One region of the Agrobacterium sp. SORGH_AS 787 genome, then DNA from elsewhere that is predicted to be linked to it. Evidence: riboswitches for the same ligand, from Rfam matches in the RefSeq annotation. Region 1 holds a riboswitch; each other region holds the start of a gene.
The links. A riboswitch is a leader RNA that binds a small molecule or an ion and turns the genes downstream of it on or off. The one in region 1 is predicted to bind cobalamin.
Positions count from the first base shown of each region.

Region 2: it holds a riboswitch for cobalamin, as region 1 does, so the genes downstream of both, nrdH (glutaredoxin-like protein NrdH) here and QE435_RS02670 (ABC transporter substrate-binding protein) in region 1, are expected to answer to the same signal.
Region 3: it holds a riboswitch for cobalamin, as region 1 does, so the genes downstream of both, QE435_RS13705 (DUF1636 family protein) here and QE435_RS02670 (ABC transporter substrate-binding protein) in region 1, are expected to answer to the same signal.
Region 4: it holds a riboswitch for cobalamin, as region 1 does, so the genes downstream of both, QE435_RS23490 (DUF1852 domain-containing protein) here and QE435_RS02670 (ABC transporter substrate-binding protein) in region 1, are expected to answer to the same signal.

Region 1 is NZ_JAUTBG010000001.1:618,348-626,356, forward strand. Features, by position in the region: gene QE435_RS02645 (NAD-dependent epimerase) at 1-441, shown strand, start outside; gene QE435_RS02650 (hypothetical protein) at 453-764, opposite strand; gene QE435_RS02655 (pseudoazurin) at 956-1,366, opposite strand; gene QE435_RS02660 (ABC transporter ATP-binding protein) at 1,422-2,201, opposite strand; gene QE435_RS02665 (iron ABC transporter permease) at 2,198-3,217, opposite strand; partial or broken gene QE435_RS02670 (ABC transporter substrate-binding protein) at 3,222-4,181, opposite strand; cobalamin riboswitch at 4,441-4,664, opposite strand; gene QE435_RS02675 (glucose/quinate/shikimate family membrane-bound PQQ-dependent dehydrogenase) at 4,800-7,139, opposite strand; gene QE435_RS02680 (asparaginase domain-containing protein) at 7,244-8,009, opposite strand, start outside.
Region 2 is NZ_JAUTBG010000001.1:1,132,321-1,140,329, reverse strand. Features, by position in the region: gene QE435_RS04995 (ABC transporter ATP-binding protein) at 1-334, opposite strand, end outside; gene QE435_RS04990 (iron chelate uptake ABC transporter family permease subunit) at 331-1,350, opposite strand; gene QE435_RS04985 (ABC transporter substrate-binding protein) at 1,386-2,402, opposite strand; cobalamin riboswitch at 2,587-2,804, shown strand; gene nrdH (glutaredoxin-like protein NrdH) at 3,107-3,331, shown strand; gene nrdI (class Ib ribonucleoside-diphosphate reductase assembly flavoprotein NrdI) at 3,340-3,738, shown strand; gene nrdE (class 1b ribonucleoside-diphosphate reductase subunit alpha) at 3,726-5,882, shown strand; gene nrdF (class 1b ribonucleoside-diphosphate reductase subunit beta) at 5,899-6,888, shown strand; gene QE435_RS04960 (alpha-glucosidase/alpha-galactosidase) at 7,027-8,009, opposite strand, start outside.
Region 3 is NZ_JAUTBG010000002.1:909,011-917,019, reverse strand. Features, by position in the region: gene QE435_RS13730 (L-fuconate dehydratase) at 1-750, shown strand, start outside; gene cobD (threonine-phosphate decarboxylase CobD) at 830-1,858, opposite strand; gene cbiB (adenosylcobinamide-phosphate synthase CbiB) at 1,857-2,822, shown strand; gene QE435_RS13715 (cobyric acid synthase) at 2,809-4,266, opposite strand; gene cobO (cob(I)yrinic acid a,c-diamide adenosyltransferase) at 4,270-4,887, opposite strand; cobalamin riboswitch at 5,010-5,223, shown strand; gene QE435_RS13705 (DUF1636 family protein) at 5,340-5,765, shown strand; gene cobW (cobalamin biosynthesis protein CobW) at 5,759-6,796, shown strand; gene cobN (cobaltochelatase subunit CobN) at 6,803-8,009, shown strand, end outside.
Region 4 is NZ_JAUTBG010000003.1:632-8,640, forward strand. Features, by position in the region: partial or broken gene QE435_RS23465 (IS110 family transposase) at 1-695, shown strand, start outside; partial or broken gene QE435_RS23470 (His/Gly/Thr/Pro-type tRNA ligase C-terminal domain-containing protein) at 711-1,238, shown strand; gene QE435_RS23475 (isocitrate lyase/phosphoenolpyruvate mutase family protein) at 1,644-2,219, opposite strand; gene QE435_RS23480 (trifunctional transcriptional activator/DNA repair protein Ada/methylated-DNA--[protein]-cysteine S-methyltransferase) at 2,216-3,289, opposite strand; gene QE435_RS23485 (methionine synthase) at 3,536-4,564, opposite strand; gene QE435_RS23490 (DUF1852 domain-containing protein) at 4,590-5,567, opposite strand; cobalamin riboswitch at 5,670-5,882, opposite strand; partial or broken gene QE435_RS23495 (DNA polymerase Y family protein) at 6,137-6,736, opposite strand; partial or broken gene QE435_RS23500 (ImuA family protein) at 6,657-7,405, opposite strand; partial or broken gene QE435_RS23505 (ATP-dependent DNA ligase) at 7,738-8,009, shown strand, end outside.

The DNA of each region.
Region 1 (8,009 bases):
CTCTTCAAATTCGTCGATGCCATCCTCAAGGGTCAGCCGATCGATATTTACGGCGAAGGCCAGATGAGCCGCGATTTTACCTATATCGACGATCTGGTGGAAGGCATCATCCGCCTCAGCCATATAGCACCTTCGGAAGACAATCGCGTCACCGAAGAGGGTGTGACCGATACGCTGTCGAAACATGCACCGTTCCGCGTGGTCAATATTGGCGGTGGCCAACCTGTCGAGTTGATGCGCTTCGTCGAAACGGTGGAGACTGTTCTCGGCCAGAAGGCCATCCGCAATATGCTGCCCATGCAACAGGGTGACGTGCCGCGTACCTATGCCTCGCCGGATCTGCTGCGAGCGCTCACAGGCTATGCGCCGGAAACGCCGGTTGAAACAGGCGTCCAGCATTTCGTCGAATGGTACAGGGGCTGGCGCAACGAAAATATCTAAGGCGTAGGAGCTTAGACCTCAGTTTCCCCTTCATCACCGCCCTGCAGCAAGGCAAGAACGGCTGCGCAATTCGGTTCGCTCTTATCCAGCAATTGCGCCGGTGACGTCCAGCCGAAGGTAAAACCGACAACGGTGGCGATCGCCCAGGCCGGGTCTTCGCCGGCGCGGTTGAGAAGCTGCGGCGCCTGGCTTGCGACGCATCGCTGCGATTGCTGGATAATTTCAGTCGATGCATTTGCACGATCCAGCTGTTCGCGCATCTCGGCTTGAAGCGGATCGACGACGAGCAGCGTAATGAACCATGCGGCGATATCGGAGAGCATGAACGGACCTCTTAGTCTCGGCGCGGTGTCGGAAACGGTCCGACATCGTGAAAGCGCCGGGACTTTCACCAGAGGGGCCCGGACCAGCGGGTTGAGGGAGATGTAGGATGAGTGTCTTCCGCTTCAAGATCGTAAAGCGGACTTTTGCACACAGACGCCTCTGAAAAGTGCGCCTGATCCCTATCTCGTGCTCAAGGCTTGCCTTGGTCCGCCTCGGCCTCGGCAAAGAGAGCATCGAGGCGCGGCTTGGCGCGGGCGGGAACGGCCACGCTTCTATAGCTTTCCGGCAGACTGGTCTCGCCCACCTTGATCAACATGACCATGCCCATACCGAAATGCGGCGAGCATTTGATGCCGTAGAAGCCGTCCCGTTCGAAAGTGACTTCAATCTCCTCGTTGATCTTGCCCTTGAAACCCTTCGCCCCCTCTGGAACCATGCCGTCGATGGTCGCGGCATTGTGGCTCTTATGCGTGGCGATGAACTTTACCGTGTCGCCGGGCTGGAGATGAAGATAGTCAGGTTCGAAGACCATCGAGCCCTTCTCACCCTGATTGAGCATCCTGACCTCCACGGTCTCCGCCAAGGCAAGACCCGCACTCATCGACAAAACGACGGTAGCCGTAGCAATGGAGAGAAGCAATTTCATCGTGATATCCTTATTGGGTTTCGATCATGACCGGCGCGCGATAGCGGATATGGCAGGCATCCTCGCCTTCTCGTTCCACATCGACATGAACGCCAAACACATCGAAGATGAGTTCCGGGGTCAGGACCTTGCAGGGCCTACCCATCGCAACGAGCGCTCCCGCCTTGAGCACAGCGATCCGGTCACAGAACATCGCCGCGTGATTGAGATCATGCAAAGCGGCAACGACGGTTAACCTCTGCTGGCGAACCAGATGCAGAAGTGCGATCTGGTGGCCGATGTCGAGATGATTGGTCGGCTCGTCCAGGAGCAGGATCTTCGGCTGCTGTGCCAAAGCACGGGCAATATGCAGACGTTGACGCTCTCCGCCAGAAAGCGTGTGCCACATGCGCCTCCCGAAACCCTCCATATCGACGTTACGCAACGCCTGATCGACAATCTCGTCATCTTCAGGGGACCAAGGAGACAGGGCGCCCTTATGCGGAATACGGCCAAGCTCCACCGCCTGGCGAGCACTGATGCGCTCCTGTGTCTCAGCCTGCTGCTCGACAAGCGCGATCTGGCGCGCCACATCACGACGCTGGAAAAGGTTCATCGACTTACCGTCCAGCAAGACCTCGCCGGAGCGCGGTTTTCTCAGGCCCGAAAGCATAGCCATGAGGCTCGTCTTGCCAGATCCGTTGGGCCCGACGATGCCAAGAAATTCACCAGCAGAAAGATCGAGGCTGATGTTATTGACGATGCCGACACCGCCCGTTGTCCAGCTTAGGTTGCGCACGGAAAGCATTATGCCACCCTCCGCCGCTGCGAAAGGATAAGCGCGAAGGCGGGCGCACCGAACAGTGCGGTGATGACGCCAATCGGTAGAACCTGGCCGGCGATGATGGTGCGGGAAAGAACATCGGCACCGATCATGAAGATGGCGCCGATCAATGCGGCAGCCGGAAGCAGGCGTCCGTGGCAAACGCCGACGACCAGGCGTGCAGCATGGGGAATAACGAGACCAATAAAGCCGATCGAGCCGACAATGCTGACCATGACCGCCGTCATCAGCGCAGCGGTGCCTGTCAGCACCACATAGACGCGACGCACGGGTACTCCTAGAGAAGCGGCCGATCCCGCTCCGAAGGTAAAGGCGTCCAGCGCCCGGGCATGCCAGAGGCAGACAACGAGGCCGAAAATGGCGATCGGAAGGGCAAGCGAGACATCCGTCCAGCGAACGCCGGACAGGTTGCCGAGCAACCAGAACATGATGCCCCTGGCCTGTTCAGCATTGGCAGCCTTGGTGACGATGAAAGAGGTGAGCGCGTTGAACAACTGCGAACCGGCGACGCCGGCCAGAATGATTGCGCTGTTGCCCCGCCCAGCCCTGAGCGCCAGCAGGCTGACAAGCGCAAAGGCGAGGAGCGCGCCGAGAAATGCACCGAGAGGCATGGTCAGCACGCCAGCACCCAGGCCAAGGATTGCGACGCCGACGGCGCCGGTCGATGCCCCGGCGGAGATGCCGAGAATGTAGGGGTCAGCAAGCGGATTGCGCAACAGGGATTGCAGCACGACCCCAGACACGGCGAGAGCTGCCCCACAACAGGCGGCGACCACGGCGCGGCTCAAACGATAATTCCAGATAATGCCTTCATCGATGGCATCCAGCGGATATCCGGCATGCCAGAGGCGATTGGCGACCGTCTTGGCGACAACCTCCATCGGAATGGAGGTTTCGCCAATGGAGGCGCCAAGCCAAAGCGCCACCAAAAGGCACCCGGCTGCAATGACGGCAGCACGGGCGTAAAGCAAAGAAAGGGGCATAGGCTTACTTCGCCAGGCCGAGTTGAACGATCTGGTCGGCCAACACCTCAATGCCGTCGATGGTTCGGATCGTCGGGTTCATAGCCTGTGCATCCATCACGACGATATGGTTGTTCTTGACGGCCGGCATCAGGCTTGTGACCGGATCATCCTTCAGGAATTTCTGCTTCACGGCGATATCGTCAGCTGGAAAACGGCGACGGTCCATCTTGCCCGCAACGATGATGCTGGGATTGGATTTGGCGATGGTTTCCCAGCCGACTGTGGGCCATTCCTCTTCGCTGTCGATGACATTTTTGATGCCGAGCGCTGACATGATATAGCCGGGCGCACCGTTCTTGCCTGCGACGTAAGGATCGATATCCAGTTCAGCGCTGGAGAACCAGAAGACGGCAGAGAGCTTGCCATCCATAGATGCGATCTTCTGACGCGCAGCCTCTTCCCGGGCCTTCAGGTCGGCGATGAGCTTCTCACCTCGGTCTTGGACATTGAAGATTTGCGCGAGTTCAGCGACCTCTTGATAGATCTGGTCCATGGTGAAGACAGAACTTCTGACGCCATCGCCACCGCCCGAATTGTCCTTTCCGGTGCAATCCGCAGGCGACGTATATACGGAAATCCCAAGTTCTTCGAATTGCTCAGGCTTCGCAACGATGCCTTCCGGACCGACATGCCATTGAAACTGTGCGGTGACGAGATCCGGCTTCTTCGCCACAACGTTCTCAAAACTCGGATCATTGTCCGCGAGGCGCTCCACCTTGGCGTTGGCCTCTTCATAACCCTTGATCACGGGTCCGATCCAGACGGCCGTTCCCACAACCCTATCGGCCAGTCCCAACAGATAAAGGATTTCCGTGGTGCTTTGACCGAGAGAAACGGTGCGCTGTGGCGCGTGCTTGAAGGTGACGTCCCTGCCGCAATTTTTCAGCGTCAAAGGGTAGGTCGTTTCCGCAGCCTCTGCCGTGTTCGGCACCATCGAGAGTGCAGCGAATGCCGCCGCGAGAAATGCGCCGGTGAAGTGAAATGTCATGGTTCGATAATCCCCGAAATCGTCGACGTTGCCAAAGGCATACGCCGTCATGTGAGCGCGAATGAAACACTCATTCGACAGCAACGTGCGTGAGACGATCGAGAACGAGGAAAAAACACAGATGGATGTGAGCGCTGAAGGGCGCAAATAACAATCATGACGTCTCCTGTTCAGGGCATCCCCGCCCGTGACATTGGAATGAACTTATGACGGCAGGTCTCCTGGCTCACGGATGATCGTCTTGCCCGCCTTCCCACGATAGATTCGCAGTGGCCCGACGCAGGTAAATGCGTCACGAGTGCTCGACAATCCGCTAACAGTTGCGGGGGCAGCCACGGCCTTGGAGACAATCCCCGCACCGTGTTCCCTATTATTCCTCGCGATCTCTCGCTTGGAACCGTCATAAGCCAGATAGACCTATTTGATCTGGTCCGTCAAGCGACGTCGTGTAATGTTATTACATACCAAATACAAGCCTATTAACGTGCGCTTGAGAAACAAAATGGCCGGAAACAAGTCCCGGCCATCAAGGGTTTTAACGAAATGCTCCGGTTAGGGGAGCGTATAGGCGATGACGTAATCACCAGGCTTCGTGCCGACCGATCCGTGACCGCCTGCAACCATCACGACATATTGCTTGCCATCGTCGAGAGCGTAGGTCATGGGCGTGGCCTGCCCGCCCGCGGGCAATCTTGCCTCCCATAACTGCTTTCCGCTGGTCAGATCGTAGGCGCGCAGATAGTTGTCGACCGCTGCACCGAGGAAGGCCACGCCACCCTTGGTGATCATCGGGCCGCCGATACCCGGCACGCCGACCCTGAAGGGAAGCGGCAGTGGCGTCATGTCATAGACAGTGCCGTTCTTGTGCTTATACGCAACCTTGCCGGTTCTGAGATCGGCTCCTGCGACATAGCCCCACGGTGGCGCCTGGCAAGGGATGCCGATCGGGCTCAGGAACGGGCCCATCAACACGGCATAGGGCGCGCCGTCGTTGCGGTTCAGACCCTGCTCACTGCCCTTCTCATCCTGCCCCTTCGGCGGGACTTTGTCGCGCGGAATGAGCTGCGAGGTGAAGGCAAGATAGGTCGGCATTCCGAACATCACCTGGCGCTCGGGATCGACCGCAACACTGCCCCAGTTGAAGGTACCGAAGTTGCCCGGATAAACGAGCGTACCCTTCAAGGACGGCGGCGTGTAGCGACCTTCGTAATTCAGCTGATGGAACTTGATGCGGCAGGCGAGCTGATCGAACAGTGAGACGCCCCACATGTTCTTTTCTTGCAGCGGCTCGGGCTTGAACGTCAAGGCAGAGGTCGGCTGCGTTGGCGCGGAGAAATCTTCCGGAATTGCGCCACCGGGTGCCGGTTCTTCGGTCACCGGCAGGATCGGTTCACCCGTCCGACGGTCCAGCACATAGATATCGCCCTGCTTGGTCGGCCCAACGAGAGCGGGAACAGACTGGCCATCCGGCTTTGTTATGTCGAGCAGCACCGGTTGTGCCGGCACGTCCATGTCCCATAGGTCGTGATGCACAGTCTGCCGGACCCAGCGGTCCTGCCCGGTGTTTACGTCGAGTGCCACAATCGACGAGGAGTATTTCTCTACACTCTCGCTCCGACCCATTCCGAGCTGGTCTGGAACTTGATTCCCCAAAGGAATGTAGACGAGCCCAAGCGCTTCATCGACGCTGAATACGGACCAGCTGTTGGGAGAGTTGGTCGTATAGGTCTGACCCGGCGGAAGCGGTTGGGTCTGGGTAGGGTTTCCGGAATCCCAGTTCCACAGCAACTCGCCGCTGTTCACGTCGAAGGCGCGGATAACGCCGGACTGTTCCTGGGTGGAGTAGTTGTCATTGACTGCGCCACCGACGATGATCTTGTTCCCGGCAATGGCGGGCGGCGACGTGGAATAGTAGTAGCCAGCCGGGTTGTACTTCATGCCGGTCTCCAGGTGCAGAACACCCTGGTCAGCAAAAGACGTGCAAACCTGGCCGTTTTCGGCGTCGAGCGCGATGAGACGAGCGTCGGATGTTGGGAGATAGACGCGGGCGGCGCATTGCGCGCCTGCCTGAGCGGTTGGGTCGGCATAATAGGTTACGCCACGGCATGTCTGATGCTGACGATTGGGATTGAGGCCAACATTCGGATCGTATTTCCACTTTTCCTTGCCAGTCGCCGCATCGATGGCGATCGCCCAATTGTGCGGTGTGCAGAGGTAAAGCGTTTTGCCGACCTTCAGCGGCGTCACCTGATAGGTCGTTTCGCCAACGTCGCCGGGAAGCTTGACGTCGCCGGTCTGGTAACGCCAGGCCTCTTTCAGATCGCCGACATTTGCGGTGGTGATCTGTGTCAGCGGCGAATAACGCTGTCCATAGGAGGTCCGCCCATATTGATGCCACTCGCCGTCTGGAACAGGGTTTCCATAAGATGGCGCATTGTTGACGACCTCCGTGGGCAAATTGCCCTCCTGGTCATGCGGGTCCTGCGTCATCGAGACGGCGGCCACGCCCATGGAAATGACGACGGCTGCAAGAAGCGGAACGGCGTTGGCTCCGTAACGAATGCCCGTTGGACTAACAAAACCGAGCGGCTTACGGATCCAGGGCATCAGCAGCCAGATGCCAATCACGATGATCAGGCCGCCACGCGGCCCAAGCTGCCACCAGTCCAGACCGACTTCCCAGAGAGCCCAGCAGAGTGTCGCCAGCACGAAGAGCGCGTAAAAATGCAGCGCCGCCTTGTTTCGCTTGAAAAGAAGAATTGCCGTAATGATGAAGGCAAGCCCGGCGAGCGCATAATACACGCTGCCGCCAAGCATTACGAGTTGGGATCCGAAGCCGAAAAGCGCAAGCCCAATGAGCGTCAGAGCGACAGCAGTGACGGTAACCGCCATGAAAAGCCCCCCTATTAATTTCCCTTGATGCTTAACAGGATGAAACAGGATAGGTTCCGCGGAGATCACATTTTTGCCATTTCTGTGTTATCCGGCCATGAATTTCAATCGCAAAAATCGTTGAAAGCGCGCGCAATGTTATCACGGCTGGCCGACGCTGCAAGAAGGCAAGCCAACAGAATTCTCGCCTGACCTGGCCTCAAGGTCGTCGAATGCACCGCTCCAACATTGCCCATGTCGTGACCACCACCACCGCCGCCATAACCGGCGACAAGACGCCCGACGGGCACGCGGCTGGACACGACGACCGGGACGTTCCTGTCGCAACAACGCTGCACGGCCTCCACGATGCGGGCATTGGCGTTGCCCGAGCCGAGTGCGGACAGAACGATTCCTTTTGCGCCAGCCGCGAGGCTGGCATCGATATGAGTAGCCTCGCAACCGGGATAGATCGCGACGATATCGACGCGGACAGTGTGGACTGGCGCTGACAGCGTGGCGCTCTGAGGACAGATCTCGGGGTCTGCGAGATCAAAGGCATCCGGATCGTCTGCCGAACGCTTGTAAAGCCCCCAGACGGTCAGCAACTTACCGCCGAAGGAAATCAGCACGCCCTTATCGCTGTTGGATGCGTCAGCGGCGGCGGCAATCGCAGCCTGGAGATTTCCCGGCCCATCCGATTGTGGATTGTCAGCCGTGAATTGGGCGCCCGTGAAGATAACCGGTTTGCTCAAGCTGTGCTGTAGATGCACGAGCAGAGATGTTTCTTCCATGGCATCCGTGCCGTGCAGCACCACAACACCCCGAACCGCCGGGTCGGCAAGCTCTTTGGCCACCGCATCGCTTATTGCCTGCATGTCGGAAATCGTC
Region 2 (8,009 bases), 510 kb from region 1:
TCCAACCGGAGAACATCGATTTGTGGGGAAAGCGCCCAAGCTTGACGACGTCGATGACCTTGAGATTGACGTTCGTCGTGGCGTGCTGCTCGATGAAGGCGATGCGCTGCGCCAGAGATTTGCGGCGGATCGTTTTGATGTCCGTGCCGTCCAGCAGCACCCTTCCGGAATGGGGTTTCTTCAACCCGCTGAGCAGCCGTAGCAGCGATGTTTTTCCGGAGCCGTTTGGGCCGAGAAGTCCGAGCATCTTGCCTGGCTCGACCGTGAAGGAAATGCCATCCACAATCGTCTTGGCACCGACCTTCCACACCAGATTGTCCGCTGTGATACTCATGACGCGCGTTGCAGCCTGTAAAGGATGACGGAGAAGAAGGGCACGCCGACAAGCGCCGTCACCACACCGATGGGCAGAACCTGCTGCGGGACGAGCGTGCGGGAGGCGATGTCCGCCAGCACCATGAAGATGGCACCGGTGATGGCGCAGGCCGGCAAGAGCCGTGCATGCAGCGGCCCGACGACGAACCGTGCCGCATGGGGAACGACGAGGCCAACGAAGCCGATCGTTCCCACCATGCTGACGATGGTGGCGGTAATAACTGCCGTCAGCGCAAAGAGGATGATGCGTGTCCGCCCGACATTGACACCTAGAGAAGCGGCCGCTTCATCGCCGAAAGCAAAGGCATCGAGAACGCGGGTATGGAACAGGCAGCAGATCAAACCGAGACCGACGACGATGGAAACGAGACCGACATCCGGCCAGCGTACACCGCCGAAGCTGCCGAGAAGCCAGAACATCACATCGCGCGCCTGCTGCGCGTTGCCGGATGTGGTGACCACATAGGATGTGGCAGCATTGAATAGCTGAGCGGCTGCGACACCGGCGAGGATCGTTCTGTCGGCTCCGCCGCGAGCGCCATTGGATAAGATGGCGACCAGGAAGAATGCGGCGAAGGCGCCGACGAAGGCGCCGAGAGAAAGCGACACCGCTCCAGCGCCAATTCCGAGAATGACGACGGCAACCGCACCGGTCGAAGCACCGGCGGAAATGCCGAGAACATAGGGCTCGGCCAGTGGATTGCGCAGCATGGCCTGCATGATGGCACCGCACATCGCGAGGCCCGCACCGCAGAAGACGGCCACGAGCGCGCGGCTCAGCCTGTACTCCCAGATCACCGCCTCATGGATGCGGCTGATCTCGACCGACGTCCAGCCGAGCTTGTTGGTGATGGCGGCATAGGTGGTCGAAAGCGGGATCGGCAAATCGCCAATCCCGACACTGATGCCGACCACGAGGGCAATCGTCATGAAGCAGGCGAGATAGAGCGCCGCGGAGGCAAGCAGCCGGCTCATCCCGCTTCCTGATCGATCCTTAGCCGCCACCGAACTCACTTGAGGCCGAGGGTCTTCAACTGCTGAGCAATCTGCTCGGCGCCATAGATCGTCTGAACGCTCGGGTTCATCGCCTGCGCCGACATGATGACGAGCGCCTTGTTCTTGACGGCATTCATCTGGCTGGTGGCAGGGTCACTATTCAGGAACTTGATCTTGGCATCTGCCTTGTCGAGTTCCCAGCGATTGCGGTCGACCTGCGTCACGACGATGACATCGGGATTGGCGGCGATGATCGTTTCCCAACCAATCGCGGGCGATTCCGTTTCGGTCGTAATGGCGTTGGTGCCGCCCAAAAGATCGGCGATATAGCCGGATGGGCTGTTCTTGCCGCCGAGATAGGCGTCAGCCGAAGGCGAGGGGCTGGAGAACCAGAAGACATAGGAAAGCTTCTTGCCATCCTTCGGCGCATCAGCACGCAATGCAGCTTCGCGCTTCTTCAGGTCGGCGATGACGGCCTGACCCTTGTCGGCCACATCGAAGATCTGCGAGAGATCGTCGATCTCCTTATACAGCGTCTCCATGTTCCAGAGCTTGGAGCGGTTGCCGTAACCGGACTTGTCCTTGGACATGTCGTCCAGCGCGCACATGCTGGGCGACAGATAGGTGGAGATGCCAAGCTTGTCGAAATCTTCGCGCTTCGCCACCTTGCTGGTAGGGCCGACGAGCGTCGGCAAAGCGGCGGTCACGAAGTCCGGGTTCTGTGCCAGGATGGATTCGAAGGTCGGAAACTCGACAGTCAGAACCTTGACTTTGGCATTTGCTTCTGCGACCTGCGGCAGAACCTTGTTCGGCCAGAAGGCAGTGCCGACCATCTTGTCCTGAAGACCGAGCAGCAGCATGATCTCGGCGCTATTCTGGCCAAGTGCCACGGCACGCTCTGGCGCCTTGTTGAAGGTGACCGTCGCGCCGCAGTTTTCGATCGTCAGAGGATAGCTCGTCGCAGCCGTCGCGGGGGTCGTCGCAAACCCAGCCAACGCGCAAAATCCAACAGCCGCAAAAAGACGCTTCATCATAATCCAAAATCCCTTTGAACGCGGCTCTCGCCGCAAAATGCTTGCGCCTATAATCACCTCTCCTTGCACAAAACAAGACCGTTTGCTTCATATTTTGGTGCCGCCTCACGTCCTGTTGAAAGCAGCATCATTGCGCACGGGCGCGCCACAACAGCCTATTGACGCCATCGACGAAATGCATACTATATCTGGTGTTCAAGGTTCTTCCGATTCTGTCGGAAGCGAAGATGGGAATACGGTGCGCAAAACCCGATCAGGGTAAAGCAATGCCGCAGCTGCCCCCGCAACTGTAAGCGGCGAGCATTCTCTCAACAGCCACTGAAACATGACGTTTCGGGAAGGCGAGATGAATGTGTCGACCCGCGAGCCAGGAGACCTGCCTTGAGCGAGAACGTCCACCGGCGGGGTGCCCGGAAGGTCGCGAATACGCACGGGATGACTCTGTGCGTCTCGCTTCCCTGGAGCCTCCGCGTAGAGCCACTTCGGGGTGAAGTCCTATGATTACGAGTTCAGTCTTTTATCCGTTGGAGTAACAGACGTTTGAGGCATGGCGAAACAGAAGCGTTCAGCGCTTTTGCGATCGAGCCATGCGACAGCACGGCCAAGTATACCTCGGCCCCGCATTCCATCCTGCTTTCGACCATCACGCGCTTCACGGCGCGAGAGCGATTTCCCATGCGTTTTTTCCAACGAGGATCAAGATGACCATCACCGTCTACAGCAAGCCAGCTTGCGTTCAATGCACTGCGACAACCCGCGCTCTGGATCGTCAGGGTCTCGACTACACAATCGTCGATGTCTCCACTGACGAGCAAGCTTATGAGCACGTGCTCGGTCTCGGCTATCGCCAGGTACCAGTTGTGATTGCCGGCGAGATGCACTGGGCGGGCTTTCGGCCAGACATGATCAGCACGCTTGCATCGTGACGCAGAGCATGGCGGGGGAGGTCGTCTACTTCTCGACCCGCTCGGAAAACACACATCGCTTTGTGAGCAAGCTCGAGACCCCGGCCCGCCGCATTCCGATCAGCGCTGCTGAACCTCTCCATGTTCACAAGCCGTTCGTCCTCATCGTTCCGACCTATAGCGGCGAGAACGGCAAGGGCGCGGTTCCCAAACAGGTCATTCGCTTCCTCAACGATGCGAATAATCGAGCAAATCTTCGCGGCGTGATTGCTGCGGGCAACAGCAATTTCGGCGCAACCTTCGGGATCGCCGGCGACATCATCTCCGCCAAATGCGGTGTGCCGTATCTCTATCGCTTCGAACTGATGGGAACGGGAGAGGACGTCGTCAATGTCAGACAGGGATTGGAACGATTTTGGACACGTTGACACTCGAGAGGCCCCTGAAGCAATCGGACGCGACCGTGCTGGATTACCACGCGCTGAACGCGATGCTGAACCTCTATGATGAGGATGGCCGGATTCAGTTGGACAAGGACAGGCTGGCTGCACGCCAGTACTTTCTTCAGCACGTAAACCAGAACACGGTGTTCTTTCACAATCTGCGCGAAAAGCTCGATTATCTTTTGAGTGAAGGCTATTACGAGCAGACGGTGCTGGACCAGTATGCCTTCAACTTCGTCCGCGATCTTTTCGATCATGCCTATGCGAAGAAATTCCGCTTCCCGACATTCCTCGGGGCGTTCAAATACTACACGTCCTATACGCTGAAAACCTTTGACGGAAAACGATACTTGGAGCGGTATGAAGACCGCGTCTGCATGGTGGCGCTGACGCTGGCACGGGGCGACGAAAAGCTGGCCCGCGACCTTGTGGATGAGATGATCTCCGGCCGCTTTCAGCCGGCGACTCCGACCTTTCTCAATGCGGGCAAGAAGCAGCGCGGCGAACTGGTTTCCTGCTTTCTGCTGCGCATGGAAGACAATATGGAGTCGATCGCCCGTGGCATCAACTCCGCACTGCAACTCTCGAAGCGCGGCGGCGGGGTAGCCCTTTCGCTGACCAATCTTCGTGAAGCCGGTGCGCCGATCAAACAGATCGAAAACCAGTCTTCCGGCGTCATTCCGGTGATGAAACTGTTGGAGGATTCCTTTTCCTACGCAAACCAGCTTGGCGCGCGCCAGGGTGCGGGCGCCGTCTATCTCAATGCCCATCACCCGGACATCATGCGCTTCCTCGACACCAAGCGCGAAAATGCCGACGAAAAAATCCGCATCAAGACGCTGTCGCTCGGCGTCGTCGTTCCGGATATCACCTTCGAACTCGCCAAGAACAATGAGGATATGTACCTCTTCTCACCCTATGATGTGGAACGCATCTATGGCGTCGCCTTCAGCGAAATTTCGGTGACGGAAAAGTACCGCGAGATGGTCGCCGATAGCCGTATCCGCAAAAAGAAGATCAAGGCGCGCGAGTTCTTTCAGGTGCTGGCCGAGATCCAGTTCGAAAGCGGCTATCCCTACATCATGTTCGAGGACACGGTGAACCGCGAGAACCCGATTGCCGGGCGCATCACCATGAGCAATCTCTGCTCGGAAATTCTTCAGGTCAGTGAACCCAGCACCTATGAGGCCGACCTGTCCTATGAAACGACCGGCAAGGACATTTCCTGCAACCTTGGCTCACTCAATATCGCAGCGGCGATGGATTCGAATGATTTTGGCAGGACGGTCGAGACCGCGATCCGCGCTTTGACAGCCGTATCGGACATGAGCCATATCGCCTCCGTGCCATCCATCGCCAAGGGCAACGCAGAGAGCCACGCGATCGGCCTCGGCCAGATGAACCTGCATGGCTATCTCGCGCGCGAGCGGATTTTCTATGGCTCCGAAGAAGGCGTGGATTTCACCAACATCTATTTCTACACGGTGACCTATCACGCGCTGAGGGCTTCCAATCGCCTGGCGGTAGAGCGTGGCCAGCGCTTCAAAGGCTTTGAACAGTCCAAATATGCGAGCGGCGACTACTTCGACAAGTACACGCAACAGGAATGGAAGCCGTCTACAGCGCGGGTTGCCGATCTGTTCGAAAAGGCCGGCATCCATATTCCGACGCACGAAGACTGGCTGGAACTCAAGCAAGCTGTGATGGAGGGTGGGCTTTACAACCAGAACCTTCAGGCGGTGCCGCCGACCGGCTCGATTTCCTACATCAACCACTCGACCTCCTCCATCCACCCGATCGTCTCGAAGATCGAAATCCGCAAGGAAGGCAAGATCGGCCGGGTCTATTATCCGGCTGCCTTCATGACCAACGACAATCTCGAATACTATCAGGATGCCTACGAGATCGGGCCTGAGAAGATCATCGATACCTATGCCGCAGCCACCCAGCACGTGGATCAGGGATTATCGCTGACTCTGTTCTTCCGCGACACCGCCACGACACGAGATATCAACCGCGCCCAGATCTATGCCTGGAAGAAGGGCATCAAGACGATCTACTACATCCGCCTTCGCCAAATGGCGCTGACCGGCACGGAAGTGCAAGGTTGCGTCTCCTGCGCCCTCTGATCATTCGGTAACAACCATGAACATCCAACTGAAGACCACGGCGCCAAAGGCTGCCACCGCCATTCGCGCGATCAACTGGAACCGCCTTGAAGACGACAAGGACCTCGAAGTGTGGAACCGACTGACCGGCAATTTCTGGCTGCCGGAAAAGGTGCCACTCTCCAACGACATCCCGTCCTGGGCAACGCTGAAGCCCGAAGAGCAGCAATTGACGATCCGCGTCTTCACCGGACTGACACTGCTCGATACCATCCAGAACGGCGTCGGCTCCGTCCGGCTGATGGAAGATGTGGCGACACCGCATGAAGAGGCCGTGCTGTCCAATATCTCCTTCATGGAAGCCGTGCATGCCCGCTCTTACTCATCCATCTTCTCGACTCTATGCTCCACGCCGGATGTGGACGATGCCTATCGATGGTCGGAAGAAAACGAGTTTCTCCAACGCAAGTCGGCACTGATCCTGGAGCAATATGCTTCGAAAGACCCGATGAAGAAAAAGGTGGCGTCGGTCTTCCTCGAAAGCTTCCTGTTCTATTCGGGCTTTTATCTGCCGATGTACTGGTCGAGCCGCGCCAAGCTCACCAATACGGCAGACATGATCCGCCTCATCATTCGCGACGAGGCGGTACACGGCTACTATATCGGCTACAAATTCCAGCGCGCGCTCGAACGTTTGCCAGAGGCGGCGCGCCAGGAGATCAAGGACTTCGCCTTTGATCTGCTCCTGGAGCTTTATGACAACGAAGCGCGATACACCGAGGCGCTTTACGATGGCGTCGGCCTGACCGAAGACGTCAAGAAGTTCCTTCATTACAATGCCAACAAGGCACTGATGAACCTCGGCTATGAGGCACTGTTTCCCCCCGAGGCCTGCAAAGTCAATCCCGCCATCCTTTCGGCGCTATCCCCAAATGCCGATGAGAACCATGACTTCTTCTCCGGCTCCGGCTCATCCTATGTCATCGGCAACGCTGTCGCCACAGAGGATGAGGACTGGGATTTTTAGAACCACCCGCATCCGTTGTGTTGTAGTCTGCGTCTTCTGGTCTCCCAACGCTCGGCTCACGATCGTTGGAGAGAGTTCTGAATGAGGCAAACGTGAAGTGTCTGCGGGGCCATTCAGCCCCGCAGTACTTATGCGCGATCAACGGGCCTGCGTCCATTCCGGCAACCAGTCGCGGTGGGCGACGAGAAGATCGTCCACCAAAGACCATATCTGGTCGAGATCGAGCTCGGCTGCCGTATGCGGATCCATCATCGCTGCGTGATAGATATGCTCGCGGTTCTCGCTCATCATCGCCCGGACCGTCAGTTCCTGGACGTTGATGTTGGTGCGCATCAGCGCCGTCAGTTGCGGTGGCAGTTCGCCGATGAAGGTGGGCTGCACGCCGTTATGATCGACGAGGCAAGGTACTTCCGCCGCGCAATTATAGGGCAGCGAGGTGATGCAGCCATTGTTGCGCTGGTTGCCATAGATCACCGAGGGCTCGCCGGTCCACACTGAGTTGATGATGGAGGAGGCATATTCCTTCGATTGCTTAACTTCGATCTTGTCCGCCGAGCGATAAGCATCCGCCTCGCCCTTCCAGCGTTCGATCTGCTCGATGCAGCGCTTTGGATATTCATCGAGCGGAATGCCGAACTTCTCGATCAGGTCTTCGCGGCCTTCCTTAATGAAATAGGGCGTATATTCGGCGAAGTGCTCTGAGCTTTCGGTGACGAAGTAACCGAGCCGCGTCAGCATTTCGTAGCGGACCTTGTTGGGGCAGCGCGGATTCCAGCCGGGTTTTGGCGCACGGCCTTCGCGGTAGCCACGCACGAGATCGGGATAGAGGTTCTTGTAACTGCCATCCGGCTGGCGGTGTTCGAATTCAAGGAAGAACGCCATGTGGTTGATGCCGGCGGAACGATAGCGGATTTCCTCGTAGGGAATATCGAGATCGTGGGCCAGTTCCATCGCCGTACCCTGCACCGAATGGCAGAGACCGACCTGGCGGATCGTCGGATACTTTTCCGCAATCGCCCAGGTGTTGATCGCCATCGGGTTCACATATTGCAGCATGATGGCATTGGGGCAGACCGCCAGCATGTCCTCGCAGATTTTCCACAGGTGCGGCACGGTGCGAA
Region 3 (8,009 bases), on a different contig from region 1:
GATATCCTCAAGTCAGAGGGCTACGCCTGCTACACCACTTCGGCCGGTTGGCTCGGTTATAGCGACGAAAAGCTTCGTCGCCTTTGCCACGAAGCAATCGATGCCGGCTTCAACCACGTGAAGATGAAGGTCGGCCGCGATCTGGAGGACGATATTCGTCGCCTGACCATTGCGCGTGAGGTCATCGGTCCAGATCGCTATCTGATGATCGATGCCAATCAGGTCTGGGAAGTTGATCAAGCCATCGAGTGGGTCAACAAGCTCGCCTTCTGCAAGCCCTTCTTCATCGAAGAGCCGACGAGCCCGGACGATGTTGCCGGTCACCGCAAGATCCGCCAAGCCATTGGTTCGGTCAAGGTCGCGACCGGTGAAATGTGCCAGAACCGCATCATGTTCAAGCAGTTCATCGCCGAAGGCGCGATCGACGTCGTGCAGATCGACAGCTGCCGCATGGGCGGTCTGAACGAGGTTCTCGCTGTGCTGCTGATCGCCGCAAAATACAATCTGCCCGTTTGGCCGCACGCGGGTGGCGTGGGTCTGTGCGAATATGTTCAGCATCTGTCGATGATCGATTATCTGGTCGTGTCCGGTACCAAGGAAGGCCGCGTGATCGAGTATGTCGATCATTTGCATGAGCACTTCTTCGAACCATGCGACATCCAGAACGCCGCTTACATGCCGCCGAAGATGGCGGGCTTCTCCATCGAAATGAAGCCGGAGTCCATTGAGGCTTATACCTTCAAGGGCTGAGGTTTCGAGTTCTCCTCCCGGACCTTTTTATGCTCGGGCTTGTCCCGAGCATTTTTTTGTCAGCGGAGATAGGAGCGATCTAAAGCTCTGAAAGAGCAGCTTCAAGCCTCACCCATTCTGTTTCTGTGCCGGGAAGACCGAAGCGCATATCGTTCGGACGCTCATCGAAGACGCGAACAAGAATGCCGCGATTGGCAAGCTGGGCGAATAGTGCGGCTGCCCGTGCATCACGCACGAGACGAAAAAGGCTGGTGCCGCCCACGATGGTGAGACCTGCGCTCGTCAACATTGCATCGAGACGCGCAACGTCTGTCCTTAGCCGGAGTCGCATGGCGTCACGCCAGCCATTGTCCGCCAGCGCTTCCGCCGCTACATGCAGCGCCGGGCCTGAGACGGCCCACGGCCCCAGACGCTGCTCCAGCCGTATGGCAATCTCCGGATGCGCAACGGCAAAGCCGAGACGGAGCCCCGCCATTCCGTAGAATTTTCCAAAGGATCGCAGGACGATCAGCCCATCGATCTCAGTGGCGTCGGCCAAGCTTGCACCATAGCCGGTTTCGATAAAGGCCTCGTCAATCACCAGCAGGCCGCCTTTGCGGCTCATCTCGGAGGCAAGAGCTGAGAGTTCGCTCCGCCCCATGACCCGACCATCCGGGTTGTTCGGATTGATGACGACGGCGTAGTCGAAATCGGAGAGGTTCGAGAAATTGGACACCTCTGCAACGTCGAGGCCTGCCATTCGCGCCGTTCTGGCATGTTCCGCGTAAGCGGGTGTGAGAACCGCGGCTCGTTTTGCACCTCGTTGCAGGGCGAGTTCTGCCAGCAATGGCATCAACATCTGCGTTCCAGGTGCAGCGACAATATGCGCCGCAGAGGGCGCGCCGAAGGCTGCGGCGGCGACTTCCTTCAAGTGGTTCAAGGCAGAAGGCTCGGGCAGGCGGGCAAAGGCGCTGGCAGGAACGGGAGAATGCGGATAGGAATGCGGATTGATCCCCGTGGAAAGATCGATCCAGGGTTCTGGTGCCAGCGGAAAAGACGCCCGCGCCCGCCCCAGATCGCCACCATGACGGATCGCAGCCTGCATAGTCACCGGTCCCGTATCGCCCATGTTCTTTGCTCTCGCTTTCCTGTCGCTTCTGATCGAACGCCTTGTCGGCTATCCCGACTGGCTGTTTCGCCGCATCGGTCATCCGGTCACATGGATCGGTTCGCTTATCGCGCTGCTCGACAGAAAATGGAACCGGGAACAGGGATCATTTTCCAATCGTGAAGCCAAAGGCGTGTTGGCGCTTGTAGTGCTTCTCGGCGTCACCGTCTCCATCTCGCTCGCCTTGCAGAATGTCCTTCTGGTTCTTCCGCTGGGCTTGTTGCTGGTCGCCGTCGTCGGTGCTTCGCTTCCGGCACAAAAAAGCCTGGAGCAACATGTCGAGGCGGTGGCCACCGCGCTGGAAAGCGAAGGCCTCGAAGGCGGCAGAAGAGCCGTGTCGATGATCGTTGGCCGCGATCCCGATCAACTGGATGAGGCGGCGGTGTGCCGGGCGGCCATCGAAAGCCTGGCGGAGAATTTTTCCGATGGCATTGTGGCGCCATCATTATGGCTCGGTCTGCTCGGGCTACCGGGCGGCGCTGGCTATAAAGCCATCAATACGGCTGACAGCATGATCGGTCACCGCACGCCGCGCCACGAGGCTTTTGGTTGGGCATCGGCTCGAGTAGACGATCTGGTGAATCTTCCCGCCTCGCGCCTGACGGCTGTTTTGTTCATCGTCGCTGCCGTCTTCGTCAAAGGCGCATCACCGCAAGGCGCCCTGCGTGCAGTCGCGCGCGATGCGAAGCATCACCGGTCTCCCAATGCCGGCTGGCCGGAATCGGCGCTGGCTGGTGCGCTTGGTTTTGCACTTGCGGGACCACGATCCTACGGCGGACAGATGATCCAGGCGCGCTTCATGGGCGAAGGCGGACGGCGGGATCTGACGGCAACCGATATTCGCCAGGCGCTGAAACTCGCGTGGATCGCCGACAGTCTGTTGATCGGGCTCTTCGGCCTTCTGGCGTTGGTTACCGTGCTATAGACAACAGTGCGTCGAGATCGAGGTGGCGCTCCATATGGTCCGCCAACCGATCCAGAACGGCATCCACCTGCGCTTCGTAATTCAGGGCAGACGATTGCCCGCCAAGCCTCTGCAGCCAGGCGCTGCGCTGTCCGTCATCAGCAAACAGCCCATGGACATAGGTGCCGAAAACGCGGCCGTCCGCTGAGATTGCACCATCGACGTGATTGCCGATCGTGGCAAAGGGACGATTGCAGTCGTCGCCTTTCGTGACGCCCACATGCATTTCGTAGCCGGAGAAGGCTTTACCATCGAAGCTGCGCCCCTCTACCGAGACCAGCCTTTTGTCTCCCGTCAGCACCGTCTCGACATTGAGCAGCCCAAGACCTTCGACGGTGGAAGGCGGACCTTCCATGCCGTCCGGATCCGATAAGACACGTCCCAGCATCTGATAGCCGCCACAGAGACCAAGCACAAAGCCGCCACGGCGAAGATGCGCCTTGATGTCGATATCGAAACCAGCCTGTTTCAAGACGTCCAGATCGGCAATCGTGGATTTCGATCCGCAGAGCAGGATGAGGGCGCAATCGCCGGGAATGGCGGCTCCAGGGCGCACGCGCACCAGTTCGACATCCGGCTCCATATCGAGCGGATCGAGATCGTCGAAGTTCGAGATATGCGGCAGGATTGGCACGGCAATGCGGATTTTCGCACCGGGCTTTGATTGGCTTGCGCCGGTTAAGCCGAGCGCGTCCTCGGCGGGCAAGCGCGATGCCTCGGCGAAATGCGGGAGGAGGCCGATGGAGCTCCAGCCAGTATGCTCGGCAATAACGCGCATGCCTTCATCGAAGAGCGAAGGGTCGCCGCGAAAACGGTTGACGATGAATCCCTCAATCATCGAGGCGTCGTCCGCATCCACCACTGTCTTCGTGCCGACGAGGCTGGCAATGACCCCTCCCCGGTCGATATCGCCGATCAGGATCACGGGGACATCGGCTGCCCGGGCAAAGCCCATATTGGCAATGTCGTTGGCGCGCAGATTGACTTCCGAAGCGCTGCCGGCACCTTCCACGAGGACCAGATCGGCGCGGGCTTTCAGATGCTCGAAGCTTTCGAGCACCCGGGGCATCAGCCCGGCCTTCATCTGTTGATAGTCGGCTGCTTTCGCATTGCCGAGAATTTTTCCCTGAACCACGACCTGCGCACCCGTTTCGCTCTGGGGTTTCAACAGAACCGGGTTCATGTGCACTGACAGCGGCACGCCAGCGGCGCGCGCCTGCAAAGCTTGCGCCCTGCCGATCTCGCCGCCATCTGCCGTCACCGCCGCGTTGTTAGACATGTTCTGCGGCTTGAAGGGCAAAACCGAAAGTCCGCGCTGGGTAAAGGCGCGCGCCAGACCTGCCACCATCAGCGACTTGCCGACATCCGAGCCGGTTCCCTGAAACATGATGGATCTGGCGGCCATGGATCAGTACTCGATGCCGGATTGGGCTTTGACGCCTGCCTTGAAGTGGTGCTTCACCAGCGTCATCTCCGTCACCATGTCAGCTGCCTCGATGAGCGGTGGCTTGGCGTTACGCCCGGTAACGATGATGTGGAGATCAGGGCGGCGGTTCTGCAAGGTGGCGACGACCTCCGTCAGATCGAGATAGTCGTAGCGAAGCGCGATGTTCAGCTCGTCCAAGACCAGAAGTCCGATCGTTTCGTCGGCCATCAGCATTTTGGCTTCGTCCCAGGCTTTCGTGGCTGCCGCGACGTCGCGCTTCAGATCCTGCGTGTCCCACGTGAAACCTTCGCCCATGGTGCGCCATTCCACCCGGTCGCCGAAAATGGTCAGCGCCTGCTGCTCGCCGGTCGACCACGCACCCTTGATGAACTGAACGATGCCGACGCGTCTTCCCGTGCCGAGCATTCGAAGCGCAAGCCCGAACGCGGCCGTCGACTTGCCCTTGCCGGGACCGGTATTGACCATCAGCAGACCCTTCTCGATGGTCTTTTCGGCGACTTCGGCATCCTGCACGCTCTTGCGGTTCACCATCTTTTCGCGGTGGCGGGCGGCCTCGCTGTCGCTGATCTCGCGTGTCATGATGTCCCACGTCCTTCCGAGCCGTTTTTAGAAGCGGCGACTATAGTCAAAACGCCCTCCTCCGCAATGGAGCCGATGAGCCGCGTGCCAACGCCTGCATTGACCAAGCCGCGGCTTGCCCGTAAAGGTAAGGCACTGACGGTCTTTTTCCGGCAACGGGAAAAGCTAAGAGGGAACACGGTTCCGCCCACTTCTCGGGTCAATCCGTGGCTGCCCCCGCAACTGTAAGCGGCGAGCCCACACCGTAAAGCCACTGGATTTCGATCCGGGAAGGCGGTGCAAGGGCGCTCGTTCAAGCCGCAAGCCAGGAGACCTGCCGTTTCAGAACAAAACGTCTGCCGGGCGGGGTGCTCCGGTCAGTCGGTCTCGCCGAGTTTCGGTTTGCGCTGTCTCGCATTCCGTCTTCGGTATCCGCACCCCTTGCATGTTTGAATGGCGGAAGCGGATACGGTTTGGATATCACCTCAACATCGTCACGGACTGAAGGATCAACCGACACGCGCGAAGCGTCCGGCCTGGTCGTTTATGTCTGTCGCAGCTGCCGCGACGAGGCGGAGCCAAATGCGGAGCCCCGTCCTGGTGCGCTTCTCGCGCAAGCGGCGATCGCGCTTGGCGCCGAGGTAAATGTCGAGGTGCACAGCGTCAATTGCCTCGCCAATTGCAAGCGTGGTGCCAGCGCCGCAATGCGCACAGCCGACGGCTGGTCCTATGTGTTTGGCGGGCTGACGCCTGAAAACGCCGAGGATCTCATCACCGGTGCGCGCCTGCTTTCCACGTCCACCGATGGCCTGATGCCCTGGCGCGGCCGTCCCGATAGTTTGAAGCGCGGCATGGTCGCGCGTATTCCCCCTTTGAATTTCGTCGAGGAGACATCATGACCACGCTAGAGCGCGTTCCCTGCACCATCGTCACCGGCTTTCTGGGCGCCGGCAAAACCACGCTGCTGCGCGGCCTTCTCGAAAAGCTCGATGGCAAGCGATTGGCGATCATCGTCAACGAGTTCGGCGATGTCGGCATCGATGGCGAAATCCTCAAAGGCTGCGGCATCGAAAGCTGCCCGGAGGAAAATATCGTCGAGCTTGCCAATGGCTGCATCTGCTGCACGGTCGCTGACGACTTTCAGCCGGCCATCGAACAGATCCTCAGCCGCCAGCCCAAGGTCGAACATATCCTGATCGAAACCTCGGGCCTCGCACTACCAAAGCCGCTTGTGCAGGCCTTCCAGTGGCCGGCAATCAAAAGCCGCGTGACCGTCGACGCCGTCGTTGCGGTGGCCGATGGTGCGGCCTTGGCGGAAGGCATGGTGTCGCATGACATGGATGCGCTCGCCGCCCAGCGCGCCAATGACGAAGCGCTCGATCATGACGATCCGGTCGAAGAAGTCTTCGAAGACCAGATCGCCTGCGCCGATCTGATCGTGCTGACCAAGGGCGATCTTCTCGATGCGAATGGTCTGGAACGCGCCAAGGCGCATATCGGCGAGCATCTGCCAAAGGCTGCGAAGATCGTCGTCGCATCCCATGGCCAGATCGATCCTGCGGTTCTCATCGGTCTCGGGCTTGCGGTCGAGAACGATATCGAAAACCGCCATACCCACCATGACGAGGAGGAAGACCACGATCATGACGAGTTCGATAGCTTCGTCGTCGAGCTTGGCGCGGTATCCGATCCTGAGTCGCTGGCGGAGCGTATCGCTCTAACCGCGGCCTCCGAGAATGTGTTGCGCATCAAAGGTTTCGTCGAAGTCTCGGCCAAGCCGATGCGTTTGCAGGTTCAGGCGGTCGGCTCGCGCGTGAACCACTATTTCGATCGCCCTTGGGCTGCGGGCGAAGTGCGGCGTTCTGCGCTGGTGGTAATTGGCGAAAAGGGCCTCAACCGCGAGAAGATCGAACAGATGCTGGCTGCCTGACGCATCATGCATATTCTCGCCACCACATCTTCGTCGCTAGACGACCTGATCGAGCCGGTTGATCTCAACCAGCCCCAGGCGGATGTGGTGGTGTTGTCTTTCTCGTCAAGCGATCTGGCCGGTTTGCAGCACGCCTGGCCTGAAGAATCTGGCGTTTCGCTCAGCGTCGCCAATCTCTCCGAACTGCGCCATCCTATGTCCGTCGACCTCTGGATCGAAAAGACAGCAGAACATGCCAAGCTGATCCTTATCCGGATTCTTGGCGGGGCGGACCGTTGGCGCTACGGCGTCGATCAGCTGGCGATGATGGCGCGCAGGCGCGGCGTCAAGCTCCTGCTCCTGCCGGGTGAGTGTAGCGAGCGCGACGAAAAGCTCGAGGCGCAATCCACAATCGACCAGACGTGGCTCGCTTCAATCCTCTCCTTCTTCCGCGAAGGCGGCCCGCAGAACATGCGCCGGCTTTCGGAAGGTCTTGCCGCTTTTGCTGAGGAGGGTGCCTGGCCTGGCTTCACGCCGGAGCCGCTGCCGAAGTCCGGCTTCTATCTGCCGGGTCTTGGCGCCGTCCATGTCGATGAGGTGCTCGCGGCTTTTGCCCCCGAAGCGATAAGACTTCCCATCCTTTTCTATCGCTCCATGCTTCTGGCTGCCGATGTTGCACCAATCGATGCGCTCTTCGAGGCGCTGAAGTCCCGCGGTTTCGCACCCCTGCCGATCTTCGTCAGCGGCCTGAAGGATGGTGAAGCGATCCGATTCCTCGAAGACGCGCTGGTACCGCTGAAACCCGCTGCCATTATCGCCGCCACTGCCTTTGCCAGCCAGACGGATCAGGACGGCACGAGCCTGTTCGACCGGGTGGGCGTGCCGGTGTTCCAAGTGATCATGGCCACGACCCGGCGCGATGGCTGGGCCGAGAACATGCGGGGCCTCAATCCATCCGATCTTGCCATGCATGTGGTCTTGCCGGAACTCGATGGGCGCATTCTGGCAGGTGCGATCTCATTCAAACAGTCCGATCCTGACGGGCGCCAAGGGCTGATCAACGCCCCAGAGTCAGACCGGGTCGAGCAGGTCGCTCGTCGTATTGCCGCCTTCCTTCGGTTGACGCGGACTGCAGCCCGGGAAAGGCGCCTTGTCATCCTGATGCCGGATTATCCCGGTGCCGCACCCGGTCGCACGGGCTATGCCGTGGGTCTCGACGTGCCCCAAAGCGTGT
Region 4 (8,009 bases), on a different contig from region 1:
GCGTCGGTTTGCCGAGGCGATCGGAAAACTGGCCAAGACAGATCGTGCGGATGCCTAGATACTGGCGCAATTCGGCATGCTGCTGAACCCGCGTCTCTTGTCACCGGATGCCATTTCTTTTGCTGAACTCAAGGAGTTGCATGCCGCACGCCTGGCGCTGGTGAAGGACAGAACGGCTGCGAAGAACCGGGGCAGAAACATCACTCAGCCGCTCCTCAAACGGCACAATGCTGCCCGCCTGAAGCAGATCGAAGCGCAGCTCGCCCAGGTCGAGCAGGCCATCACCGACCAGATTGCAATCGACGAAAGCCTCACGGCGCGCTTTAACATCCTGGTCCATACCCGGTCTTTCAAAGATCACAGCCTTTACCCTTCTTATCGAAATGCCAGAACTGGGTGAACTCGATGAGAAGGCCGTTGGCAAGCTTGCAGGTCTTGCGCCGAGCGACAGGCAATCCGGGCGATGGACCGGACGCGCCTTCATCGTCGGCGGCTGTGCCATCGTCCGGCAGGCGCTCTATATGCCGGCGCTGGTCGCTACCCGCTTCAATCCGGATCTCAAGGCAAAATACGACGCTTTGCGAAAAGCTGGAAAGCCACCCAAAGTCGCCATCACTGCGATCATGCGAAAGCTCGTAGTCCTCGCAAACGCACTCCTGCGTAAGCAGCAAAAATGGACCCCAAAAACCAATTGATCAAAACGGATACTTCAGGTCGACTTCAACCTGCCGGAGCGCTTCGGCGCATTCTATATCAATACCGACGGCGAAAAGGTTACGCCGGTCATGCTGCACCGCGCGATGTTCGGTTCGCTTGAACGCTTTACCGGCATCCTGATCGAGAACTATGCGGGCAAGCTGCCGCTTTGGCTTGCCCCGGTCCAGGCCGTCGTTGCGAGTATTACGTCCGATGCGGACGACTACGCCCGGGAAGTCGTCGCGCAACTGCACGCGCGCGGCGTCCGCGTCGAACCTGACCTCCGCAACGAGAAGATCCCCTATAAGGTACGCGAGCACAGCCTCGCAAAGGTTCCCATGATCCTGGCGCTCGGCCGGCGCGAGGCGGCAGAGAGAACCGTCTCCCTTCGTCGAATGGGATCGCCCGACACGCAGAGGCTTGCACTGGATGAGGCTTTGTGCCTGCTTTTGGCCGAGACACAGGCTCCTCAATCGGGTATCGCCGACCCCGCCTCGGACAGAGGCGGTCGTGTTCTGCCGAAACTGGGCCTTGCAATCTGATGGCGGCGCGGTCGGCGAGCGGGAAGGTAGTGGGAGAGCTGCCCGGAATACTTGTTCAGGGGTCCGCGTGGCTGGCGACCATCGTCCTCGCGCACGTCGTGACCTGCGCCCGGTGAAGAGAAGGCGGTTGCTGCGCAGACAGCTGCAGCCGGCAGAGGCCAGACGACGCAACATACGCATCAACCAGGTACCTGGATGCCAGGCTTTACGAGAAGGCGCGCGGGCAGGCTTCCCTGACAAGCTTTGCAATATTGGTTATGTCACGTGGCAAAGTCGAACTGGCGCGGTCCTCGACGCAACCTTGGCAAATGCGAGCGGAACCGCAGGGCGCCAGGCGGCTTCGGATACGCTTAACCGCATGGATGATCGTTAACGCACCACATTGGCCACGGGCAAAGCCCCGCTTTACGGGATTGCTTGATTCCCCCTCGGTAAGCGCATTCCCTGCGGCTCGCGAGCAAGAGCCTCCTCGACCAAATCAGCCTGCGCTACTGCCCGATCAGCCTTTAAAAAGACGTCGGTCCGGGCATTGATGAACGCTGGAAAACCTAAGGAGTCAGCAGCTCGACGAGCGGCACGTATCCGAGAGACCTGATCTTCAACACTATAAAGACCCGGGCCATCTACGATCTGGTCCTCAAAATTAAAGCCGACAACGCCGAGCTCCAGCAATCTGCGAACGTTCTGCCCAACCGTTTCAGGATCGGCAGCGTACCCACCCTCAAAATCGACGGTAACTGGTAACTCGACCGATCTTGCAATCTTCGCAACGGTTGCCAACATTTCATCGAGAGGAAGCTGCTCGCCATCCTCATAACCGTGAGCCGCAGCTACGGACCAACTGCTGGTCGCCACGGCTTTTGAACCAGCGCTTTCCACGGCCTTGGCGCTGCCAGCATCCCAGATGTTATAGAGGAAGAGTGGGCTGTAAGGCACGTGAAAGCTTCGGAATTGTCGAGCCTTTTCGATCTGGGATATCACGCAGAGGTTTCCTTACTTATCGTTTTGAGTTGTCGTTCGATTTCTATCAGCCGCTGTTTGCGCCATAGCCCACCGCCATATCCGGTCAGGGAGCCATCTGCCCCGATGACTCTGTGACAAGGAATCATAAGAGCGATTTGATTGGCACCATTGGCACGGGCCACCGCCCGAGTTGCCGTCGGATGGCCGATCTGGCGAGCAATTTCAGAGTAGCTTCTCGTTTCACCAGCGGGGATCTCGCGCAAAGCATCCCAAACTTGCTGAGTAAATGCGCTTGCAGGCGCCGAAAGTGGCGTCAAAAACCTGTCAGAACGAGCCGCGAAGTACTCAGTGAGTTCTGCGGCAGCTTGCTCTGAAGGAGGCATCCTGCCGATACCGATACCCTCTCTGGAGGTCTTCTGTAGCTTCTTAAGCTCTGCTGGAAGGCCTTTTCGATCCAAGAATTCCAGAAGATGAAGATGGCTTCGGCTGCTGACCGCGATCATGTCGCCGAGCGGCGTCGGTATCCATGTTGCGCGCAGCAACTTATCGGATCGCAAATCAGAGGGAGATTGGCCGAGAAGGCGAGCAAAAGCGGCGCGAAACGCGCTGGCGGATTCAAAGCTGGCCTCATGCTGGGCCGTAACCACTTTCCCGCCGACAGCCAACGTCTCGAATCCTTCTCGGAGCCGCCGTTGACGCGCCATTTCGAGGAATGTCATTCCGAACTGCCTTTTGAAGCTTCGCCGCACCGTTGAGGGGTCGTAACCAAGCTTGATCACATGGTCTTCAGACCAACGGAGATCAGGCCGCGAGTCCAGAGCACTTAGAAGTGCTGCAATTGTAGGATCTGCAAGCGCAGCCGCCTGAAGAGGATGGCAGCGCTTACAGGGGCGAAAGCCGGCCTCAACGCATTGTCTAATCGTCGGATAAAATGCGCAGTTCTCGCGCTTTGGCTTTCGTGCGGGGCACGTCAGGCGGCAAAAAACACCTGTAGATGAAACACACACGAAGACCTGCCCGTCGAAACTTTCATTCCGTGCAAGGAGAGCGGCATAGAGTGTATCGGTATCTGGGAGATCGAATAGCATACGGAATTCTTAGACCCGCTTGAGGCGATATGCCGCCGGATTTCGGGCGTCTATTCTTTTTTCCGATGGGCTCAGTTTCCGCAACTCCGCCGCTCCAGAAGTTCAACCCATCAAACGATGCCTCGCAACGCGGCGACCTCTCCGTTGATGTTGAAGCCTTATTGCACGAAGTCTTTTGGATCGGTTTGAGCGGTGGGTACGGTGGCGACGGGACGCCGCCATCCGTTGGTTCAGACTATCGGAAAACTAGCCAGCGAGCTCTCTCCGGAGGATCTCAGCTCCTGCACTCAAGGCACTCAGCTTGCCTCTTGCCACACGACGAGACAGAGGGACCATGCCGCAATTAGTACAGGGGCAAAGGTTATCGGCGTCGACAAATTGAAGCGCCTTGCGCAGCGTTGCAGCGACCTCTTCCGGGGTTTCGATGGTATCGCTGGCGACATCTATGGCTCCAACCATCACTTTCTTCCCTCGGACAAGCTCCAGAAGATCCATGGGGACATAAGAGTTGTGGCATTCGAGAGAGATCATTCCGATGCTGGATTTCTGCAATTTGGGGAGAGTTTCCTCATACTGACGCCATTCTGAACCGAGGGTCTTTTTCCAATCCGTATTGGCCTTAATGCCGTAACCGTAGCAAATGTGGACGGCGGTCTCGCATTTCAGCCCTTCAATTGCCCTTTCCAAAGTCGCAACACCCCAGTCATTCACCTCGTCAAAGAAAACATTGAACGCAGGTTCATCGAACTGGATGATATCGACGCCGACAGCCTCCAGTTCCCTTGCTTCCTCGTTCAGTATCCCGGCAAATTCCCAGGCAAGCTTTTCACGGCTCTTATAATGGCCGTCAAACAGCGTATCGATCATCGTCATTGGACCCGGCAAAGCCCATTTGATGGGTTGTTTGGTCTGCTGACGCAAAAACCTGGCGTCTTCGACGAAAACTGGCTTCTGGCGAGAGACGCTCGAGACGACTGTCGGAACGCTCGCATCGTAGCGATCGCGAATTCTGACGGTTTCGCGTTTCTCGAAATCGACCCCTTCGAGATGCTCGATGAATGTCGTAACGAAATGCTGGCGAGTTTGCTCGCCATCACTGACGATATCGATGCCGGCCTGTTGTTGATCGTAAAGTGACAGGCGCAGGGCGTCTCTTTTGCCCTCCAGCAATTCCTCATCCTCCAGTTTCCAGGGCGACCACAGTTTCTTGGGCTCCGCAAGCCAGGAGGGTTTCGGCAGGCTGCCGGCTGTCGATGTGGGGAAAAGTGTCTTCACAATAAGGACCTCTTATAAGTGTTGATCAGGCGGCGCACTGGGCAAACAATTGCTCAAGGACGGCGCGGTATGGCTTGATGAAATGTTTTTCGGTGAATCTGCCCTGATCCACCGCTAGGCGATTGCGTTCTTCGCGGTCGTAGACGATCCGGGTCAGCGAATAATCCTGGTGCTTCAGATCGGGCTGGTAAAACGTCCCGGCCGCTGCATTAGCATTGTAGATCTCAGGGCGATAAATCTTCTGAAACGTTTCCATCGTGCTGACGATGCCGATGAGCTCGATATTGGAATAATCCCCCAGCAGGTCACCAACAAAATAGAAGGCCAGCGGCGCAACGCTGCCCGGAGGCATGAAGTGGCGAACCTCCAATCCCATTTTCCCGAAATACTGATCGGTGGACGAGAGCTCATGCTGCCGGTACTCGACGCCCACGACTGGGTGATGATTTTCGGTCCGGTGATAGGTCTTGCTGGTCGAGGCACTGATGCAAATGACCGGCGGCTTGCGAAAGTGCGACCGGTAGGCATCCGACTGCAGAAAGGACTTGAACAGGTTCCCATGCAGGTCGCCGAAATCGGCCGGAGTACTGAAGGCAGGAAGGCTCTTGTTATACGCCGGCAGCACGACGCTGAAGTCGTAGTCCCGCACATAGGAGGAGAAGTTATTCCCCACAATGCCGTCGATACGTTCGCCGGTCTTGTGATCGATGATCGTCGTCTTCAGTATCTCGATGAGAGGAAATTTCTCGCCTTTAAAATCGAGGCATATTTCGACCGAAATGATCTCTAGTTCGACTGAATACCGGTCCGATTTGGGATTATCCCAATACGCAAGGGCGTTGAAACGGCTATCGATCATCCGTAAGACATTGCGCAGGTTCTCCTGCCTCTTTTCGCCCATGGCCAGATTGGCGAAATTGGTGGTGATGCGCGTATGCTCCGAAGGGCGGTAGTCCTCGTCGAAGGGTACGCTCGTGATTGTGAAACTGCAGGTCTGAGACATGTTGTGCCCCTTTAAAGCTGGGGGCATGGGTCTGCGGACGCATAGCAAGACAGGCCGCTACAGCGCAGCCTTTGCTACGGCACACTGGGACACCCCGCCCGTGGACGTTACTTCGCCAAAGGCAGGTCTCCTGGCTCACGGTTCATCACTTCCGTCCGTCTTCCCGGGTAAACCAGTGACATACTGGACTTCAGCTCGCCGCTTACAGTTGCGGGGGCAGCGTCGGCATTTCCGAATGACACGGAGCACCGACTTCCCTCTTAGCTCCGGCACGTTGCGCGCAACGACCGGAGAACCTTAGGCACCATGACCATATTGAAGGGTAAGCCGTCAGTCAACATCATATAACGATATCTTTATATCGTTAAATCACAACTCGACCGCAGGCTTAGATCTGATGGATTGCGCGATTGCATGCGGCGTTGAAATACGACCCTTATACGCCGCAGCCGGACCCGCACCATTAACGGCATCGATCAGAATGTTGGCTTCAATCGCGCCCTATGGACGCTGGCCGAGGGAATGTAGCGCCTGAAAACCGCCAGATCGTAAAACCGTAGAGCCGCCAAACCGATCGTCTGGAAGCCCAGGGTCCTCAAGTCGGCGACGATCTTTTCCGGAAGTCGCAACAGAGAAAGCGGAAGCCTCTCGACCGCCTGAAGCGTCCCGCCCCTCGGGACAATGACGGTCTCTCTGTTGATCGCCCGCGCGCAGGCACGCGCCGCACCGCAAGTGTCTGCCACAGCAACGCGGGCATTGAGCTTCCTGCCTAAAAACTGGTTAACGATTGTTGTCGCCATTGGCAGCTCTCCGCCCTGCAGGTGATCGGCGCCCTCGGTATCTATCACGATGCCGTCGATCCCGTCGATGGCCACGATCGGCGAATAGACGGTCAATGCCCAAAGGGTGATCCGTTCAAGGGCAGCGGCGTCGGCCGCAGGGTCGGCCTCGACCATCATCAAGTCGCGGAAGATCGCCTGTGCTTTCGCGGCCGGCATCCCTGCTCTCACGCCCGCTTTCCCGGCGGCTGCATCGGCGGCAGAGACCCAGCGCTTCGACCCCGACTTGGCGATCACGGCAATGGCCTGTTCAGGCGGAATGGAGGGATCCGCGCGCCGTATTCGATCCGTCGGCAGATCGGGAAGATAGATGGATACGACCCTTGTCATCACACGCTCTCACGAGAAACTCAGCACACTCACCCACTTTCACGCGCATTAATTCCAGAAACCATTGTGCACTCCCCACCCCCGGAACCGGCAGTTCTTCCGACGGCATCACGCTGACCGGCCATCTGGTGGTCGAGGCCGCCGGTTGCCCGAAATCGTTCGCCTCCGTTTGCCGTCGCCAGCGTCGGACGGCGATGGCCATGGTTCTTGTCTTTTCAGCGACAAGCTGGAGACGCCGCGACGCCGTCATCGGCAACCGCACCAGTTCGCCGACGACAACGCCAAGGCCCCCAAATGAGAGGCACTCCTCCATGCTCGCCAGGACGTCCTCCTCCTTGTGTCCCTCAACGAATACGACCCGGTCAGGATGAAGGCCGACTTGCGCCAGCGCCGGCATGAAGAGGTCGGGCCTTGTCAAACACCATGCCATCTGGCCCTTTGTCCGGGCCGCTATTCCGGCAACGAAGAGCGCGGCGGCCGCGCCATCGACGGTGCCAGAACCTCCGCCTGCGAACTCATGAAGTGCCCCATAGGATCCCCGCCCGGCAAGACCGCATCGATCTCCAGCGCGCCGAAGGGAAGACAGCCGGCACGTCTGCTCGGCGCGCCCTGCATCGAGGCGATGCGCTCGCGCAGATCGGAGATCAACCTCTCTCGGGCAGCAGTCATCGTTCACGGCTCCCTTCAAGATCGTGTTCAAGGATCGACGTCATGTCGTTCAACCTATTTGTTCACTTTTTGTTCATGCCCGGCACAAGAGTCAAGCCGGGCTAACGTTCGGAAATCCGTCCTAATGTAAGGATAGAGAAATATTCTCTGCCGAATCAAACAACTAAAGATGAAAGAATTTTTTTGCAGCGGCATCCCTGGTTTGCGCGGGAATGTATATCGGAGGGTGCACATCGGTCAGCAGAGTATTCTTAAGGTTTTCTGTTGAACTGCCGCCATGACGACCCCCCCCCCCGAGATCTAAGCCGCTTCTTCGTGAGACTGAGGCCCCGATCCGCTCGAAGCCGCATCGGAAGCGAAATCCCGCGCAGCCACAGCTTCCGTTTGATCCGATGCCTGAACGCGTCGAGCCGGCGCTAGCGCAACTGAAAGCACATCCGCCAAAAGGTGATCAGTGGAGGTGGGAGCTGAAATGGGACGGCTATCGCCTAGCTGTCCATATTGAACCGAAACGTGTGCGAATCCTCACACGCGGTGGCCATGACTGGACGCATCGATTTCCAACGATCGAACAGGCGGCCCGAGCGCTCGGGCCGGCGACGAT